DNA from 2 places in the Vibrio profundum genome. Region 2 is predicted to be linked to the other one. Evidence: predicted binding sites of a transcription regulator. Region 2 holds the regulator's gene; the other holds the start of a gene.
What was found. The regulator PurR, encoded in region 2, represses purine synthesis genes. The targets are predictions, from matches to a motif close to TNANGNAAACGTTTNCNTNA.
Positions count from the first base shown of each region.

Region 1 (4,499 bases), 410 kb from region 2:
CGTGTTGTCGAAGTGTGAATCTTCTAATTTGAGTTCACGCTCTTCGGTGGCCTTACCCACAACAGCGTATGGCGCACGCTCACGCTTACAAATCGCCTCGAAGGTAGCCATGTCTTTATCTGCTACGGCCATTACGTAACGCTCTTGAGATTCGTTACACCAGATCTCAAGTGGGCTCATACCCGGCTCATCGTTTGGTACATCACGTAAGTTGAAGATACCGCCACGCTCGCCATCATCTACAAGCTCAGGAAGTGCGTTCGAGATACCACCCGCGCCCACATCATGGATAAAGGCAATTGGGTTGTCATCACCTAGCTGCCAGCAACGGTCGATCACTTCCTGACAGCGACGCTCCATTTCTGGATTTTCACGCTGAACAGAAGCAAAATCAAGATCTTCAGCTGATTGACCAGAAGCCATTGAAGACGCCGCGCCGCCACCAAGACCGATATTCATCGCCGGGCCGCCAAGAACGATTAGGCTTGCGCCTACTGGGATCTCTTTCTTCTGAACGTGTTCATCACGAATGTTACCTAGGCCACCAGCCAACATGATTGGTTTGTGGTAACCTCGAACCTCTTCACCTGCGTGAGAGTTAACCTTCTCTTCGTAAGTACGGAAGTAACCAAGCAGGTTAGGACGACCAAATTCGTTGTTGAATGCCGCGCCACCAAGAGGACCTTCAAGCATGATATCAAGTGCATTTACGATACGGCTTGGCTTACCAAAATCCGTTTCCCATGGCTGAACAAAGTTCGGGATCTTCAAGTTTGAAACAGAGAAAGCCACCAGACCAGCTTTAGGTTTACCACCGATACCTGTCGCGCCTTCATCACGGATTTCACCGCCTGAACCTGTCGATGCACCCGGCCAAGGAGAGATTGCCGTTGGGTGGTTATGCGTTTCAACTTTCATCAAGATGTGCGTTTTCTCTTGGTGATAGTTGTACTGACGAGTTTCTGAATCTGGGAAGAAGCGACCGACTTCAGAGCCGGTCATTACCGCTGCGTTATCTTTATAAGCAGACAAGACATGTTCAGGTGTGGTCTCGTAAGTGTTCTTAATCATTTTGAACAAGGATTTGTCTTGTTCTACGCCATCGATGGTCCAATCTGCATTGAAGATCTTGTGACGACAGTGCTCTGAGTTTGCTTGAGCAAACATCATTAATTCAATGTCAGTTGGATTACGTTCAAGCTTAACCGTAAAGCTTTCAAGTAAGTAATCAATTTCATCTTCAGCAAGCGCAAGACCTAAGGTCACGTTCGCTTCTTCTAGCGCTTTACGACCACCAGTAAGAAGGTCTACTTCAGCATGAGGTGCAGGCTCTGCGACTTGGAACAAGGCTTGAGCAGCATCGAAGTCGGTAAAGATGACTTCCATCATGCGATCGTGAATCAGAGCTCTCAGTGCGGTCGTTTGATCCGCTGTCAGCTCGACGGATGTTTCAATGTAGTAAGCCGTACCACGCTCTAGACGTTTAATTTTGTCCAGACCACAGTTTTGCGCGATATCGGTAGATTTAGATGACCATGGAGAAATCGTACCTGGGCGAGGCGCTGCAAACAGCATTAGACCTGCTGGTGTATGCTCTTCGATCGTCGGACCGTAAGTTAACAATTTTTCTAGCTTCTCAACTTCTTGAGAATCTAGCTCCGTCGTAAGATCAGCGAAGTGCATAAACTCAGCATAGATACCAGTAACAGGTAGCTGCTGTTCACGACAAAGTTCTAGTAGTTTGTTAACACGAAACTCTGAAAGAGCTGGGGAACCACGCAAAATTCTCATGTGCTTAGGTCTCTTAATGCAGTTGATTAAAGTGATATTGGTATAAACTCAATAAGTTAGTACTTAGAAATTGAGACTTATGCCGATCACACCTTGTGTTGATGCGCGCATTATAAAGCATTTGTTTTTGCGATGTAACAAGAAAAGCAACCGTTTGCGTCATTTTTTTCCTAGACGTCTATCGCTACATTGTGATGGGTAAATTGCAGACGTAGGCCGTGGTTTGGCGGAATCCGCTTTGCCAATCACTATCGCTTTGATATAAAGGCATATGCCGTAAGCGTTTTGAGACGTTTAGTCCTAGAACAATTGGCTATATAGAATGTATGAGACGTATGAGTAATGTTTAAAATTTGTTTCCACCAACTACGTAACACCGTCGCCATTGTCGCAGTGTCAATGATCTTATCTGGCTGCCAAATTGAATCCAAGCCAAAAAGCGAGCTTGATCTGATCCGAGAACGCGGCGTATTGCGCGTAGGCACCTTAAATAATCAACTCTCCTACTATATAGGTCCAGACGGCCCTGCGGGTGTTGATTATGAGCTGGCACGCGAATTTGCCGACGAACTGGGCGTCAAGTTGGAGATGAAACCCGCTTATCGTGTATCGGCCCTCTACCCAGCGCTGAAAAAAGGCGAAATTGATATTATCGCCGCAGGCGTTAGCCCTCCAGCGGATACCCGACATCAGTTCCGAGCCGGACCGGCTTATTATTATGTCAGCCAACAATTGGTGTATAAAAAAGGAAACTGGAAACCAAAAAGTGTTAAGCAGCTGGTTGCCAAGCAAGACGAACTCCTAAAACAAAATCAAGGTAAGCCTATTTTTGAAGTCGTCGGCGAATCTCGCTTTGACGCAACGGCCAAGAATTTAAAGAAGAGCTACCCGAGCTTAATCTTCAAAGCGGAGAAAGAAGCCGATGTCAATGAGCTACTAAGAAAGGTGGCATTGGGAGAGCTTGACTTCACTGTCGCCGACTCCGTTGAACTCTCGCTATCACAACGTGTCTATCCCACACTCACTTCTGCAATAGAGCTAACCGAAGACCAACCTATCTCTTGGTACTTGAGGCGCTCTGATGATGAAGGGTTATACGCGCTCATGATTGAATTTTTTGGCCACCTCAAACAATCAGGCCAGCTCGCGACCTTAGAAGAAAAATACATAGGCCATATCAACACATTCGACTACGTTGATACCCGAGCATTTATCCGCGCTTTGAATGGCAAGCTCGAACGCTGGGAACCCTTATTTAAACAATACGCGGGCAACTTTGATTGGCGCTTGATTGCAGCCGTCGCCTACCAAGAGTCTCACTGGAACCCAAAAGCGGTTTCGCCAACGGGTGTGCGTGGAATCATGATGCTCACTCAACCGACGGCAAGAAGTGTGAACGTAACCAACCGCCTCAATCCTGATCAATCCATTCGTGGTGGCGTCGAGTATTTACGCCGCATGGTGCAAAGAGTGCCAGATAGCATTAATGACCATGAAAAGATTTGGTTCGCTTTAGCCTCTTATAACGTAGGCTTTGGTCATATGATGGATGCTCGGAGGTTAACCAAAGCACAAGGTGGCAACCCAGATTCTTGGGCGGATGTAAAAGATCGCTTACCGCTACTAAAACAAGCCAAATACTATAGCCATACTCGATACGGCTACGCACGCGGTGATGAAGCAAGAGATTATGTGGAGAATATCCGACGTTACTACCAAAGTATCATTGGCCATATCGATCAGCGTATCGCTAGCTCTCAAGAAGTAAACATGAATGATCTGACGGTCATTCAGCCAAGCCCTAGCCTGCTGACTCCCCCCGAGCAATCAGCCGCCACCTCGACGGCTAGCAACCCAGAAGGCCAAGAGAAAAAGGCAGACTAAAAATAGAAATACGCCTTAGGTTAACCTGTTTAAAGGCATAAGGTCGTTGTTTTTTTAGGCGACTTTTTTAGGTTAATACTTGAATTAGGCGCTAAGCAGGCCTATATTCTACCTCGGCTGGATGATATATCGTGCTAAATGAAACGGAAAGGTAGAAGTGAAGATGCCGAACCTGCCCTTTTGGTCGAGTAAAATGAAAGACTTGTTTACGCCTAACATCCAGATCTCGTCGTTAGCTTTAAAATCACTGGCTAAGCGACATATGCAATACATTACTTAATAAGGGAGGCTATTATGAAAAGTAATTTTCGTACTAAGCGCCTCAAGCCTATGGCTTCGACAACTCGTCGTAAAAGAATGTTAGCCAACAATAAAAAGAAAATTATCTGGCGCAACCGTGCCTTTAATCAGTTTATTACTGACTAACACCGCAAAAAAGCAAACACTTAATCAAATGAGTGTTTGCTTAAAACACTACTTAATTAGCTTATCCTGCTGCTTTTTAGCTTTAATTTCTTTACGACGACGTTTAAAGAAAGCTTGCAGCTGAGAACGACATTCTTCTTCAAGCACCCCTCCTGTAACATCAGCATAGTGATAGGCCGCTTGGCTATCGAATAAATCCAGCACACTGCCTGCCGCACCCGCTTTAGGGTCGTAAGCACCAAACACCACCCGATTGACTCGGCTGTGCAATATTGCCCCTGCACACATAGGGCATGGCTCCAACGTCACATATAAGGTGGTGCCCAGTAAACGGTAATTCTCAAGTGCTTGACCTGCGCTGCGCAGCACTCCGATTTCTGCATGGGCGGTCGCATCGT
Region 1 covers NZ_JAKJTA010000003.1:49,119-53,617, reverse strand. Annotated here, with positions in the region: gene purL (phosphoribosylformylglycinamidine synthase) at 1-1,791, opposite strand, end outside; gene mltF (membrane-bound lytic murein transglycosylase MltF) at 2,134-3,675, shown strand; gene L4C34_RS00320 (hypothetical protein) at 3,970-4,101, shown strand; gene tadA (tRNA adenosine(34) deaminase TadA) at 4,150-4,499, opposite strand, start outside.
Region 1: the regulator PurR is predicted to act here: its motif matches at 1,934-1,953, upstream of purL (phosphoribosylformylglycinamidine synthase).

Region 2 (16,495 bases):
GCGCAAGTCACTCAGCTTATCTGCATCCGCAAAGGTCAAGAACCAAGGCTCATCAAAGTAATCTTGAATGGATTGACGCAAGCGCGCACTAAAGGCACGGTTCTTATCCATATCAATCGCAGTTCGGATAAACTTGTGCACATGGCGATCGTAGCCAATCCACAAGTCAATCGCCTGCTGACCCCAGTTGATAATACGGTCGAGCTTCATCTGCAACCCAAACAGCAACTCAGAGACGAACTCTAATTCAGCGTTGCCGTAGATCACTTCTTGCACATCTAACAATTGAGTTTGTAAGTTATCCCCAGCGGCTTGCAGGGTGTCTTGCAACTCTTTCAGTGTGTGAGAAGTTTCTGTCAGTAGCGATTCACAATTGTTGATCGCGTCACGCCAATCTTTGTGCAGCAACTCAGCAATTTGCTCTTTAACAGATTGTTGCTGTTCATCCATCACACGCTGGTTAAGATCGATTTGGTCAAAAATTTCATTGACTGAGTATTTCAGCACGCCATAGACGTTTTTCTGCCAATGTTCGACAGTTCCGCCCTCCTGTGCAGCTTGAACCGCTTTCGACATCTCATCCGCTACGATCGACAACTGGATCGAGAGTTTCAATTTAGAAAATTCGCGATGACGAACATAATAATCGGTAATGCCAATGGCTAGTGGAGACAATCGATAAATACTTGCCCCCTCCGTCACTTCGCTGGTAAAACGGCTTAGCAAACGCTGCGACACCATTTCGTTGACGGCATTGTTTGCTCTAAAGATCGAGGCTTCGCCCGTATCTTCAAACATGCGCGTTACAAACAAAAATGCGTCGTGCAGCTCCCCTTCACCCAACTCTTCATCAAATCTTTCATTGCTCAGAACCGCAAGGGCTATCAAAAATGCCAAGCGCTCTGTTGAGAGGTGTAAGGAGAAATCGTGCTGTCTAATCCAGCCGACCAACTCTTCAATAGGCTGATCAGCGACTCGTTGAGTCTCTTCGCTCATCCTTTTTCCTGTAGTTACTTCTTTTGGGCCCAGACATGAATGTATCGGCCCAATGATAAATAAGGTTCTTGTCTACATAGTTGCTTTTCAAGAGCCAACACATCATCAAATGTGTAGTCACCCATGTACTCGACATTCCCTATGTAGTCGCTAAACGAACGAATGCCCGATTTTCCACAAATTTCAAAGCCTGCGTCTTCAATCCATCGATACACATCTTCTGGCAACAATCCTTGCTGTGGTTGAAGCTTAAAACGTTTACGATGTGGCATTCCTTGCAGTACATGAGGAATATTGCCGCACATAACGTTTTTGTACACTAAGCCATGATGGTTGTAGAACATAACAGACGCAACACCGCCCCGCTTTACTTGTTGTAAAACGGTATCAAGCGCAAGTTTTGGATCGGTAAGCCACTCCATGACAGCATGGAACATGGCAAAATCGACAGGATCGTCTAAATGTTCAGCAATCGACTGAACAGGCGCATGAATAAAACGATATTGTTCCATAAGACCATGCTTTTCAATATCATGCTTAGCAAGCTGAAGCATTTCCCTTGATAAGTCACACAGTGTAATCTTATGGCCGAGTTTAGCCAGTTTTTGCGACATCTGGGCTAGCCCACCGCCAGCATCCAGAACTCGCAATGCTGCATTCTCGCAATTTAGAGCAGAAAGTATGTCAGTAAAGTCTTCCCAAACAATAGCTTGGCGAATCTTTCCTTTGTCAGAGCCATAGATGTTTTTTGCAAATTTGTGGGCAATATCGTCGAAATTGCGGTCTTCTGTCACAGGCGTTACGTTATTATAGCGAATCGTGCTGCTATTCTGTCATATGAACGGCAGGAATAAAGAAAGTTTGTTTCTTTTTCCTTTCAATTGGTGATTTTTCGGACTATTTAAGTATGTTTGTGCTGAAAAAAATAATTTCTTCCTTACTCATGCCCCTACCCGCGATGCTATTACTGGGTTTTTTCGGGCTGATGCTAATCATGTTTACCACTCGGCGAAAGTCTGGCTGTTTAGTGGTGCTATTTTCTTTATTAGGGATCTTTTTAATCTCCTTTCAACCCGTTTCGACTCGTTTGCTTATGCCCTTAGAACGGCAACACAGTGCTTTCTTTCCCGTCGACGAGCACATCGATTACATTATGGTTTTGGGCAGCGGTCACGTGGTCGATGACCAGATCCCACCTACCTCCGAGTTAAGTCGCACAGGCTTGATGCGCTTAGCTGAGGGCATCCGCGTTATGCGTATGTACCCAGGCTCAAAATTGATTCTGTCAGGCTACGCGGCGGGTTCAGAAGTGAGCAATGCTCGAATGATGGCGAAAGTCGCCCTATCACTCGGTGTGCCAAAAACGGATATCATTCTGCTTGAAACTGCACAGGATACTTGGGAGGAAGCTAGGCAAGCCGCCGCTTTCGTTAAGCAGAAAAAAATGGTGCTAGTAACTTCTGCAAGTCATATGACTCGTGCACTGAATGAGTTTCACTCGGCTGGTTTATACCCTCTGCCTGCCCCCACTAACTATTTAGCGCAAAAGCATATTTCTCAGGCATGGATAAAATATACACCCCAAGCTAAATACCTCGAACAAACAGAGACTTACTGGCACGAAGAGCTGGGGTTGATGTGGCAATCTCTAAGGGATTGGGTGGCAACTGACTATACCGAAGCTACCCCAAAAGACCCGGAAACCTCACTTTAATGGCGACTTAAGCCCAGCCATTATCTCGCAATATACTTTATGGGCAGTCTAATCGCTGCCCTGTTTGATCTCCCACCTCAGACATGAATGCACCGACATTCCAGCAAAGTTTCATTTATTGATTAAAATATAAGCATGGATAGCAAGAAGTGGCCGCCATGGATGAGTTAAAAGCCTTTAATGAAAAGCGAGCCGAGATCTATTGGTGGATCTCGGGGCTTTTTGTGCGGGAGCTGTCTGAGACTGAGTTAGATCAGTATCAAAGCGACGAACTTAAAACTTTTGTTGAAGGGCTTGGAGAGGTTCCCATTCTTACGGAACCCAGTGACGACTTACTCCATTGCATCAACCAGTTGAGGACAATGGAAGATGCGCAAATTGTGCTAGCGTCAGACTTTAACGACCTATTCCTCAGTTCGAATCAGAACGTCATTTCCACCTGCGCATCTCATTACCGTAACGTGGCCAACCCCTCTTTACATACTTCGACCCAAGAGATTGTGGCCTTGATGGCCAGCCACTATGTCACTGTCGACCCATCCAACAAAGAACCTGCCGATCACATCTCTAATGAGCTCGACTTTCTTGGCAATTTAATTATTCGCTCCAACGAGCTCGAAAAACTGGCGCACTTCAATGAAGCGCTCACTGAACAAGAGATGTTTATCCGCCGTTATTTGCTGTCTTGGTTATATGACTTTAGAGAGCAACTCAATCACAAAGACAGCTTTGGCTTCTACGCATCGATCGCACGCTTGTTAGTTTGCTTCCTTGAACTGGATTGTGAATACCTCGCGACTAAACAGCGTTTGTAAAATACCGTGCAAATTAAGCCAATAAACAAAGTCAGAGCGTGGTTTTCTGTTGCGGTAATAAGACAGGCACACTAAAATCGGCAACGCAATCGAGAAAAAGATGATGAAATTATGTAAACCGCCGTAGTTTGGCGGTTTTGCTGTATGTAGGACTGTCTGCCCGTCCAAATAAATGTGGCAGAAATAATAGGACAGAACAATGGCCACCATTAAAGACGTTGCACGCCTCGCTGGCGTATCAACCACCACAGTTTCACACGTAATCAATAAGACTCGTTTTGTTGCTGAAACCACGCAAGAGAGAGTTCAAGCGGCGGTAAAAGAACTCAACTACGCGCCAAGCGCGGTCGCACGCAGTTTAAAATGCAACACGACACGCACTATCGGGATGCTAGTCACTCAGTCGACGAACCTGTTTTTCTCTGAAGTCATCGATGGTGTTGAAAGCTACTGTTACCGTCAAGGCTACACTTTGATTTTGTGTAACACTGGTGGGATCTACGAAAAGCAGCGCGACTATATTCGCATGCTCGCTGAGAAACGCGTTGACGGTATGTTGGTGATGTGTTCTGACCTAACTGAAGAATTGCGTGAGATGCTTGACCAACACAAAGATATTCCAAAAGTCGTGATGGATTGGGGCCCTGAGAGCTCACAAGCTGACAAAATCATCGATAACTCAGAAGAAGGTGGCTATTTAGCGACCAAATTCTTGATGGATAACGGCCACACTGATATTGCTTGTTTAAGCGGACAAATAGAAAAAGCGGCCTGCCAAGAGCGCATTCGAGGTTACAAACGCGCATTGTCGGAGAAAGACATTAAGGTTAACGAGGACTGGATCTTAGAAGGCAATTTTGAATGCGACACGGCCGTGCTCGCGGCAGATAAAATTGCAGTCATGGATAAAAAGCCAACAGCGGTATTTTGCTTTAACGATACCATGGCACTTGGCTTAATTAGTCGTTTGCAGCAAAAAGGCATACAAGTGCCTGAAGATATGTCAGTTATTGGTTATGACAATATTGAGTTAGCGGAATATTTCTCACCACCGCTTACCACTATCCACCAGCCTAAGCGCCGAGTGGGTAAAAACGCATTCGAAATTCTACTTGAACGCATCAAGGATAAAAAACACGAAAAACGTGTCTTCGAAATGCAGCCTGAGATAGTCGTGCGCAATACGGTAAAAGATATTCGCTAAGTGCCGTTAAACGTTTGAAATACTTTAACTGAATGCCCGGCTAATCTAGTCGGGCATTTTTGTATCCTACCTGGCACGCCAAATCTTCCTGAGAAATGCGCCCCATTCTACGTGCGATTCAATACTGAGAAGCACAACCAGAAAAAAACTTGTTTCTCGTTAATAATATCGCACAGCTATCTACTCACTCCTCGCGATTATTATGTTCAATACAACGCAAAAACACACGATTCTATTCTCTTGTTTCATATTGGTGATTGGGCTCATGGGGATGGATATGCTCAATCCTGCCCTTCCCTATATCATGCAATCGCTGTCGGTAAGTGAATACCAAACCAAACAACTCATTGTCATCTACTTGGTGAGTGCGGCAATATCACAATTTTTTTATGGTGCTTATTCTGATGTCTATGGCAGGAAGAAAGCGATATTACTCGCGTTTTTGATTGTCGATACCGGGGCACTCTTATCGGCCTTTGCACAAAATATCGAGCAGCTTTATGCGTGTCGTTTACTCACTGGCTTAGGGGCGGGGGGCGCTCCCGTGATTGCTCGGGCGATTATTTCCGATGTATGTGATAGACAAGATACGATTAAGAAAGCGTTTGCCTACTTTTCCATTTCCAGCCAACTCTCGCCTGCGCTGGCGCCGCTGATCGGCGCGGTAATACTCCAAGGGTTTGCATGGCGCGCCGTTTTTGTGGGCTTATCGATATTCACTCTGATCGCCATATTCGTATTAGCCCGAAAACTTAAAGAAACACATACTCCAACGGCAGCCAGGATGGACATCCGTCAGCAGCTTTCAAGCTACCTGCTGATCCTTAAAATCACCCGCTTTATTTGGTTCAGCGTTATCTCAGCACTGCTGTTCACCATCACCATTGCGTTCTATTCCTACATGCCGTTTATACTTGCCCATCACCATTACTCTCCGTTAGATAATGCCTTACTCTACATCTTATACGCGGCTAGCTTAGTGTTAGGCTCCCTGATGCTAGCCAAACACCTATATCGCCTCAATAGCGAAAAACTACTGCATGGGTGCATCGTTTTCGCTCTGATTGCCGCTGTCACATTATCAGCCGTCAACTACTTATATGGCGTTAACATAATCACTATTTGGCTCACAACCGTGATTTTTTCTGTAACGTGCGGAATTTCAGCGCCGCTGGCTCTATCGCTATGTATGCAAGAAATAAAAGAGAACAGAGGGGTTGCTAGTGCCGTACAAGGGGGGATTAAGATGCTGTTTACGGGACTTGCTCTAATTATATTAAACAACGTCGCGATGAAAAGTATGCTCAGCCTGACGACTTGCTATGTGGTTGTCTCCCTACTGTTGCTTTCTTGCTTCGCCTTCGCTCGCAGCCGAGTAGCGTCTCCAAAGAGCGATATTCCCCGCCTCCCCACAGGATAACAAGACCTGAATGACGCAATCATCAACTATAATCCTTCAGAGATGGCAACAAACTTAGAAGCGGGTACAGGCAACGATGAGGAAAGTACTAGAACGACGATTCCATGATTCTACATCTGCTATAACATGGGGGATTATTGTGGTGATATGTGCGTCTCTCGCTTTATTCCCCTTCAAGGCTCAAGCTCAAGAATTTCTCAAACTTGGAACTGTATACCATCCTCCACTCATGGGAACAGATGAGTCTGTATTAAACAAAATGACCATAGCGGCATTTGCCGCTGAAAATATCAAAGTTCATTTTGATATTTACCCAATGGCCCGAATAAAGTGGGCATTAGACGAGCAAAAAAGTCATGCGGTGATCGGATCAAAAAACTGGTTTACAGAAAGAAAACAGTCTTCAAATTTCATCTCAGTCAATCTATATCAAGCTACGTTACACCTGTTTTATCTAAAAGATCGCTTTCCCAATGGAATCAACTTCACTCAGCTAAGTGATCTCAAAAAGTATCGTGTCGGCTATGTTTACGGTGGCGTTTTGGAGGCAAAACTTAAGCGATCTGGAATCGAGCCCCACCTGACTAAAGATTCGGAGCTCAATATCAAAAAGCTTTTCCGCGATCGAATCGATATGGTTGTTGTCACCAAATTTAGTGGCTGGGCAATGGTTCGCAAGAACTACCCCAAAGACATAGAACGTTTTGCCATCGACAGCCACGTCTTGTATCGCGCGAATCTTGATTTGCTGTTCGCGCCAAGTGAATCGGCTCTGGCTAAAACATTCGAACGAGGGCTGCACAAAATTAAAAGCAGTGGTGAGTATGATGAGATTCTTGCTACCTATTTACCTAGGGGATCTAGCCAGTAGACTATACTGGTGAAAAACTTTTTCACCCCCTTACTCGGAGATGAATAATGAAACGTCGACATCTCGTCGTCTTGGCTCCAATATTACTTTATCCTCCTACCGCGATAACTAGTCCTGTAAACCCCGTCATATTTGTCACCAAGTTTTGCCCATTTATGTACTTGGATGACCAAACTCAAACTTAGTGCCGATTTTTAAAGCATATTACAACGATATAGTGTCTATGATTGGACCAAAGAAAAAGTCATCTATTATCAATAAGGCTCTGTTATATTGAGATTAACTTACTATATAGCTGAAGGTCGCCATTGATGAAAATAGACACGCCGAATCTCATTATGACTCAAATCACCGAGGGGGACTGGCCGCTATTCCTTCGCCTTCAGACTGAAAAAGATATAATTGAGCTCTGCTTTGACGCCCCTGATACTGACAAGCTACGAGAAAAGTTCATTTCAAGACTATCGCCTTGGCAAGCGCAAGATTCTCAATGGCTCACACTCGTTATCGTGAATAAAAGGACAGGTGAACAATGCGGCATCACTGGTTTCGTTATCGACAATGGCGTGGCTGAAGTGGGCTACATGTTGTTACCTGAATTCCATGGCAATGGCATTGGCACAGAGTCGCTTCGCGCCGTTATTAATTGGGCAACGCAACAACATCGCATCGCCCACTACCAAGCGGTGGTCACGGCTGGCAATATCGCCTCGGAATGTGTCCTCAAAAAGTGTGGTTTCGAGCTTAAGGAGATACTGCCAAATGCTTATCAGATCGGTAATTCACTCTATGACGACCATATTTATCGCTTCAACGCAGTACAGATTCCGCAATTTGATCCGAACGTGTGAAATTTATTTACCAACCAACCTGTCTACATTGGGGAGCAGTTGAATAAACAAGTTCAACAATCATCAAGCAATCGCTGTATGGAGTCGTTATGATAAATAAGAAGCTAGTGATCGGAATAGTGTTAGTGTCGTTAATTGTGTTCCTCGGTGTTAACTTTGGCCAACACCTCACCATAGAAAATGCCAAAGCTCAGCAAGCTTTACTCAACGGCTTTATTGCCGAACATTTTGTGGTTGCTGCGCTCACCTACTTCTTCGCTTATATTGCCATCACGGCCTTTTCAATCCCTGGCGCAGCAGTCGTAACCCTATTAGGTGCCGCCTTATTTGGCTTTTGGACCAGCTTGCTACTTGCATCATTTGCCAGCACCATTGGCGCGACATTAGCTTTCTTAAGCAGCCGTTACTTGCTGCGTGATTGGGTACAAAGCAAATTTGGCGCAAAACTTTCTGCCATAAACAAAGGCGTGGAGCGCGATGGTTCGTTCTACCTATTCTCGCTGCGACTTATCCCAGTGTTCCCATTTTTCCTAATCAATTTGCTAATGGGGCTAACCCCAATCAGCACGCTACGTTTCTACCTAGTGAGCCAATTAGGCATGCTTCCCGGCACCGCCGTTTACCTCAACGCTGGTACTCAATTATCGCAGATTGATAGCTTATCCGGCATCGTGTCTCCAACAGTATTAGGTTCTTTCGCACTACTAGGTCTCTTCCCTATCATTGCCAAGTGGATCATGTCGAAGATCAGAACCCAGCCGAAAGCCCAAAATGGAAACGCTTGATGAAACTGTATATCGCCACGAATCCGATGGACGCTCATATTCTCTGCTCGTATCTTCAAGTTGAGAATATTGAGTGTGAAGTGCGAGGAGAAAGCTTGTTTGGTTTACAAGGGGAATTGCCCTGCTCCGATGATACCGACCCGTATATTTGGTTACTCAACCCTTACCAGATAAAAAGAGCACAAACATTGGTATCAGAATATCACAATCAACAGTCATCAAAGACACAATGGCAATGCGATAGCTGCAAGGAAAAAAACGAAGGACAATTTGAGTTATGTTGGAATTGCTCTGAGCCGCGCCATGCTACCTAATTCTGATGAAATGACTCTTTATTGAGTCGCTCTTGATTAAGTAGTTTTTGATTAATTGCTTTTGATTAGTTGCTTTTGATTAACTAGTTATTGTTCAAGTAGTTATTAGTTAAACAGCTCGGATAATCGAGTCCAGCTGACTTTGATGAGAAGACCTACTTCCAGCTACGTTTGGCTAGGATTCGCCTAAATTTTCACGACAGTCTGATAAAACTTGGTCCACACTATTAGGGTCTGAAGCCTTTACGGTCAGCAGACCTTAATCGTTATTGAGGACACTATGTCAGGCTTACGTTCCCTACAGTACTTTTCCAGAAAATGCGCCAATAGCATTTTATTGTCGGTCGTGATTATATGCACACCGAATGTATACGCTCAAACAGCCAAGCCACTAGTTAGAATCATCACCACTGAGCACCCCCCTCTCGTTGGAACGCACAATACAATCTTATCCGACATCGTTCTAGCCGCATTTCATAGTCAAAATATACAAATAGAATATGTCACCTACCCTATCGCCAGAATTAGCTGGGCAATGGACAAAGAGAAATCGAGCATCGCTCAAGGTGGATTTGATTGGTTCCAGAACTCACAGCAAAACCAAGAACTCATTTTCATCCCAATTTACTACACAACGATGAACCTATTCGCACTCAAAAAGCATTTTCCTACTGGCGTCCACTATGACAGTCTTGGTGAACTAAAACGTTACCGTATCGGATATGTGCTTGGCGGCGTACTATCTCCCATGCTTACTAAAGCTGAGATAACCCCCTACTTCGTCTCAAGCTTTCAACAAACCGCACAGCTGCTAACACGAGAGCGCATAGATATGTTCGTTGCTCCAGCGGTTGTTGGCTGGCAGGCCATCGGCGAACTCAATGACCAAGATCGAAGCGCATTCACTATCTCGGAGCAAGCGCTAAAGACGGCGAGCGCTGATATTATCCTACACAAGAATCAAAAAGAGTTGGCAAACACTTTCAAGGAAGGTTTGAAGGTCATTATCAATAACGGACATTATTTAGAGATCATAAAGAAGTATCATGGTTCGACCGCTCTCCCTCCCCCGACCAAAAAGCTTATACATCAATACCAAAACACTCAGTAGCTTTCTCCTACGAAGCGTCAACACGATGAAGCACTAACCAAAAAAAGGCGCCAGAGGCGCCTTTCAGTTTAATATTTCAAATAGCAGTTAAGCACTCAAATACAAAGACAAATATTGCTCCGCGGCTTTTTTCCAACAGAAATCTTGTGTCATCGCGTAGGACTGCATTTTTTGTATATCTTGGGGGCATTGTGCATACAAAAGCAAAGAGCGTTGCAACGTCAGCAGCAAGTCATTGGGTTCTGGCTGGTAGAAAACAAAACCTGTCGCTTCGTTTGAATATTCATCACAATCTTTCACACTGTCCTTCAACCCACCGACACCACGAACAATAGGTAATGTGCCATACGCCATGCTGTAGATCTGGTTCAAACCGCAAGGTTCAAACTCAGAAGGCATTAAGAAAAAGTCTGAAGCCGCTTCAACTAAGTGCGCTAAGCGGTTGCTATAGGCTTCCACAAAAACAAACTTATCACGATGCGTTGCAGAAATTTCTTGTAATTGGCTAGCAAGCGTTGGATCGCCCGTGCCAACAATAACCAGCTGCACATCATGCTTTAGAAACTTATCCAAAATTGGCAGCAAGTAATGCAAACCTTTTTGCGAAGTTAAACGGCAAACCATTCCATACATTGCCACCTCACGTTCCGCTAGGCCCAACTCCTTCTGCAACGCATGCTTCGACGCTGCTTTGCCTTTGACCATACTCGCTTCTTCACTAGAGTATGCCATTGGTAAGAATTCGTCAGTTTTCGGGTTCCAAGATGAATAATCACAGCCGTTTAAGATCCCCACCAAATCACGCTGGCGATCAATAAACTCGCGGTGCATCCCATGCCCACCGAGTTCTGTTTTTAGCTCTTCGGCATAACTTGGACTGACTGCATTGATCTTGTCAGCGCTCATTACGCCAGCTTTCAACATAGTGACATGGGTTGAACTGATCGCAGCCTCAGGTACAAATCGCGACTGGAATTCAACTAAACAGTGCAGTTCTTCGTAACTGAACACACCTTTAAACACCGCATTATGGATACTAAGAACGCTTTTAATACCTGTATAAAAGTGATGGTCACGATAGCGATTTTTTAGCAAGTAAGGGACGAGTCCCGTATGCCAATCATTGGCATGTATGACATCTGGCCTGAACGCAAGTTTTGGCAACATATCGAGGCAAGCCGCACTGAAAAAGGCAAATCGCTCGCCATTATCGCTATAGGCTTGATTGTTTTCCGCGTACATTTCTTGGCGATCAAAATATTGCGGGCAGTCGACAAGGTATGTCGGCAATCCTGCCACCTCAAGCGACAAAATCTTATATTTAGTGTGCGGCCACACATCCAAATGTGTATCGAGTACCACCTCCGCACTCTCGACGTGCGCTACATTACGATAAGCTGGGATGGTTAAACGCACGTCTTGGTCTAATTGTCGTAGAGCTTCGGGAAGCGCTTTTGCAACATCAGCCAAACCGCCACTTTTTATCAAGCCTTCAGCTTCTGAGGCAACAAAAAGTACCGATAAACTATTAGAAACCAATTTTCGCTCCTTTTGGAATCACAACCACGCCTTCATCAGACACATGGTAGCGCTGTTTGTCTTCTTCTAAGTGAACGCCAATTTTGGTTCCCGGTGCGATTTCTACGTCTTTATCTAAGATAACGCGGCGTAATACACAGTCTTCACCGATTTTCACATCGCCTAACAAGATACTTTCGCTAATATCACAACAAGAAGCGATATTACTGCGGAACCCTAATACAGACTTTTCAATACGAGATGCACGTACATAGCTGCCGTTACATACAAGGCTATCGATAAGCTGAACGCGTCCATTTTCAGAATCGCTAAATGTTGCAGGGGGTAGTGGCGGGTAGTATGTGTGTAATGGCCATTTACGGTTGTATAAAGAGAAAGGCGCATCTTTTTCTAACAGATCCATGTGAGCCTGCCAGTAAGAATCGATGCTACCAACATCGCGCCAGTAAACTTCTTCTTTCTCACCTGTAATACGGTTTGTGCTGAAATCATAAACAAATACGTCGCCACGCGGTAACATATTCGGGATAATGTCTTTACCAAAATCATGCGAAGAATCTTCTTTATCCGCGTCTTCAATCAGCTCAGAAAATAGCGAGTTGGCTTCAAAGACATAATTGCCCATAGAAACAAGCGCATGCTCTGGGTCACCCGGAATTGATTTTGGCGACTCCGGTTTTTCTTCAAAGCCAATCATGCGTCCATCATGATCCACTTCGATTACACCAAATTGTGTCGCTTCCGACAAAGGCACACGCAGGGCTGAAACGGTTAGCGCGGCTTTCTTTTGCTTATGAAACTCAAGAAATTGGTCGATATCCATTTTATAGATATGATCCGAACCAAAGATACATACATGCTCAGGTTCAGCCAGTTCCATAAAACGTAAGTTTTGATATATCGCATCTGCCGTCCCTTCATACCAACGCTTGCCAGTGCGCATTTGTGCTGGAATTGGGTCGATAAACTGATCTGTGATGCCGTTAATATTCCAACCTTGTTTTAAATGATGGAACAAAGATTGGGACTTAAATTGAGTGAGAACGTAAATTCGAGTTAAACCGGCATTAACAAAGTTATTTAATGCAAAATCGATCAGCCTATAACTACCACCGAATGGCACTGAGGGCTTGCTTCGCGACTGCGTTAGTGGTCTTAAACGTGAACCTTCTCCACCAGCGAGAATCATACCTAATACACCAGCCATTATTTCTTATCTCCATGTCTTTTTATTGTTTAAAGAGCTCTTTTCACTGGCGTGATCACCTTCAGCTACCAGTATTACCAAAAAGCACTCTTATCCTTTCAGCCCACTAAATGTTCATTTTGTGCGCATTACGTCGCGATGATGTGCGGATCAGACTAAATCGCAGATAATTATCCTGCACAATATGCATGATCCGTCACATGCTAAGAATACAATACCTTTATATGAAGCACTTGTCTCGCAAAAAATTCGATAACAACAATGGAAATATAGTTCTTGAAATCATAATGTTATATATCAATAAAGGCTTACTACCGATACATCAAAGATATTAATCCACCACTCATCACGCCATCTGAATGATGAATAACTAGTCACTTTGACGATTTTATTATCAATAAACCTCAGCAGACCAATATTAGCTCCCCTAAGTGACAAAAATATAAAAAAAAAGCCACCGATAACGGTGGCTTTCGAAAACTAATTTTTTAAGATTCTTTTTTCGGCTTTTTACGCTTATCGGTAATTTCCCATTTACCATCAACGTATAACCCAGTCCAACCTGACGGTTTGCCATCGACTTCTGAACGAATGTAGTTCTCTTTCGATTTACGGCTAAACCTAACGACCGTTGGTTTACCATCTGGGTCTTCCGTCGGTGCATCTGCTAGGTATTGGAACTTCTCCGGTAAACGCTCCTTAAAGCGCGCCAGTTCGCCCACTAGCGGTGCGCGAGTTTCACGCGACTTTGGAAAGTTGCTCGCAGCCATAAACAGGCCCGATGCGCCATCTCGCAAAACGAAGTACGCATCTGATTTCTCACATGGCAATTCAGGGAAATGCACAGGATCTTCTTTTGGCGGTGCCACTTCACCATTTTTTAAGATCTTACGAGTGTTCTTACAGTCATCATTGGTGCAATCCATATACTTACCAAAACGACCATTTTTCAACGTCATGTCAGAGCCACACTTGTCGCATTCGACTACGGGTCCATCATAGCCCTTCACTTTGAATTCACCATGTTCGACAACATAGCCTTCGCAGTTCGGGTTATTACCGCAGACATGCATTTTGCGTTTTTCGTCTATCAAATACGCATCCATTGCAGTTTCACAAATTGGACAACGCTTTTTCGCTCGTAGTGCGGCAGTTTCAACGTCTTCTTCCAGAACATTGATAATGCCTTCTTCATCACCAAGGTTAATCGTAGTTTTACAGCGCTCTTTCGGTGGCAACGCATAGCCTGAACAACCTAAGAATACCCCCGTAGATGCGGTACGAATTCCCATTGGTCGAGAACACGTTGGACATTCAATGTCTGTCTCCACGATATGGTTAGGCTTCATACCGCCTTGATCTTCGTCTTCTTCGGCTTTGGTTAAGTCACCAGTGAAATCGGCGAAGAAATTATCAAGCACTCCTGTCCAATTCGCTTCGCCTTCTGCAATTTGGTCTAACTTTTGTTCCATACGAGCAGTAAAGTCGTAGTTCATCAAATCGTTGAAGCTGCCATCAAGACGATCGGTAACAATTTCACCCATCTTCTCAGCGTAAAAACGGCGCTGATCGACACGCACATAACCGCGATCTTGAATCGTGGAAATGATCGATGCATACGTCGATGGGCGGCCAATGCCTTTCTTTTCTAACTCTTTCACCAAGGCCGCTTCAGTGAAGCGCGCTGGCGGTTTAGTAAAGTGTTGCTTTGGATCGAGCTCAGACAAGGTTAGCTTGTCGCCAACTTGCACTGCTGGCAAAATTTGATCTTCATTCTTACCAAGTGGGCGCTGTACACGAGTCCAACCATCAAACTTGAGGATGCGACCCTTAGCTTTCAAGGTATACTCTGCCGCTTTCACACTTACAGTCGTAGAATCGTATTTCGCAGCTGTCATTTGACAAGCAACGAACTGGTTCCAAATCAAGGCATACAACTTGTGAGCGTCTGCCTCCATGTTTTGCAGCTCGTCAGCTTTCACTTCCACGCTCGATGGGCGAATAGCCTCGTGCGCCTCTTGAGCGCCCTCTTTGCTGCCATAGGCTTTTGGCTTTTCTGGTAGATACTCGCCGCCAAATTCACTGTTAATGAATTCACGTACCGCGTCTACAGCCTCTGAGCTGAGGTTGGTTGAGTCCGTACGCATATAAGTGATGTAGCCCGCTTCATACAGTCTCTGTGCAAGCATCATCGTTCTCTTCACCCCATAACCAAGACGCGTACTGGCGGCTTGTTGCAAGGTAGAAGTGATATACGGTGCTGACGGCTTACTGGACGTTGGACGATCTTCTCGCTTGCAAACTTCGTAATTTGCTTTCTCTAGTATCGCGACAGATTGCGTAGCCTGAGCTTCGTTAACTGGCTTGAAGGCAACGCCATCTTTTTGCGACACCTGCAAACGAAATGCCGTGTCATTTGGAGTTGTGGTGTCCGCATGAATATCCCAAAATTCTTCTGGAATAAAAGCATTAATGGCACGCTCTCGCTCAACCAGCAACTTAACAGCAACGGATTGAACTCGGCCAGCAGACAAACCACGCGCGACTTTTTTCCACAGAAGCGGAGAGACCATAAAGCCCACAACGCGATCCATGAAGCGACGAGCTTGCTGCGCGTTCACTCCATCGATATTCAACTCACCGGGTGATTCAAAAGCTTGTTGAATCGCATTTTTGGTGATTTCGTTGAACACAACGCGTTTGTATTCCGTGCCTTCCGTACCAATGATTTCGCGTAGGTGCCATGCAATCGCTTCTCCCTCACGGTCCAAATCGGTCGCGAGGTAAACGCAATCTGCGTCCTCTGCGAGCTTTTGCAGCTCCGCTACGACTTTCTCTTTGCCGGGCAAAATTTGATAGTTGGCTTCCCACTCATTATATGGGTCGATTCCCATTTTCTTAATTAGGGATTTACGGTCTTTTTCTTTCTTTAGGCGAGCTTTTTCTTCTGGGCTCAAGCCTTTTGTCGAGACCGCTGCAGCTTTTTTGCCAGTAGACTGGCCGGCAGTTGGAAGATCGCGCACATGTCCAACACTGGACTTTACGACGTAGTCTTTACCAAGATATTTATTTATCGTTTTTGCCTTCGCTGGAGACTCCACGATAACGAGTGATTTACCCATAATAGATTTAAACGCCTTTCATCACTGTGCATGATTTATCGCACAACGTACCAAAATATGAATTCTTTTTTAATATCGAGCCTGAATTCTAGAAGATCAATATCTTTTTAGAAAATTAATTTCAATCCGACTGGACTGAACGAACAATAAAACGTCAAAATGGCACCGTTCTTATACAACTGGGTTAGGATAATAACGGCAAAAGAGTAGACTTGTTATACTCTACCTGACTAAGATAGAGCAATAAAGCGTGCTGTTCATCACAAAGCCAAACATCTTTATCCTTGGTTGAATCTCAGTTGTGCAGTAAGTAAACACTAGTCTGTGTCAAAAACCACATGCCTGAATCAAATAAATACATGGGAGTTAACATGAACCATCCTCAGCCCATCGATCCTAGCTCCTTGCTTATGATTGCAAATCAGTTGATCCAAGATCACCCTAGTTATCTAATAGGCATGCGTGCATTCACTGTTGAAGAGCGCGATCACGTGCTGATATTCAAAGGTGAATGTTTTCTCGACCCGCAGGGAATGCCAACCAAAC
Region 2 covers NZ_JAKJTA010000003.1:452,295-468,789, reverse strand. Annotated here, with positions in the region: gene mukF (chromosome partition protein MukF) at 1-996, opposite strand, end outside; gene cmoM (tRNA uridine 5-oxyacetic acid(34) methyltransferase CmoM) at 1,011-1,790, opposite strand; gene elyC (envelope biogenesis factor ElyC) at 1,847-2,710, shown strand; gene torD (molecular chaperone TorD) at 2,869-3,525, shown strand; gene purR (HTH-type transcriptional repressor PurR) at 3,725-4,729, shown strand; gene L4C34_RS02090 (MFS transporter) at 4,932-6,149, shown strand; gene L4C34_RS02085 (substrate-binding periplasmic protein) at 6,226-7,020, shown strand; gene L4C34_RS02080 (GNAT family N-acetyltransferase) at 7,332-7,871, shown strand; gene L4C34_RS02075 (TVP38/TMEM64 family protein) at 7,964-8,656, shown strand; gene L4C34_RS02070 (putative signal transducing protein) at 8,656-8,970, shown strand; gene L4C34_RS02065 (substrate-binding periplasmic protein) at 9,251-10,081, shown strand; gene glgA (glycogen synthase GlgA) at 10,169-11,620, opposite strand; gene glgC (glucose-1-phosphate adenylyltransferase) at 11,610-12,827, opposite strand; gene topA (type I DNA topoisomerase) at 13,316-15,949, opposite strand; gene L4C34_RS02045 (DUF2498 family protein) at 16,321-16,495, shown strand, end outside.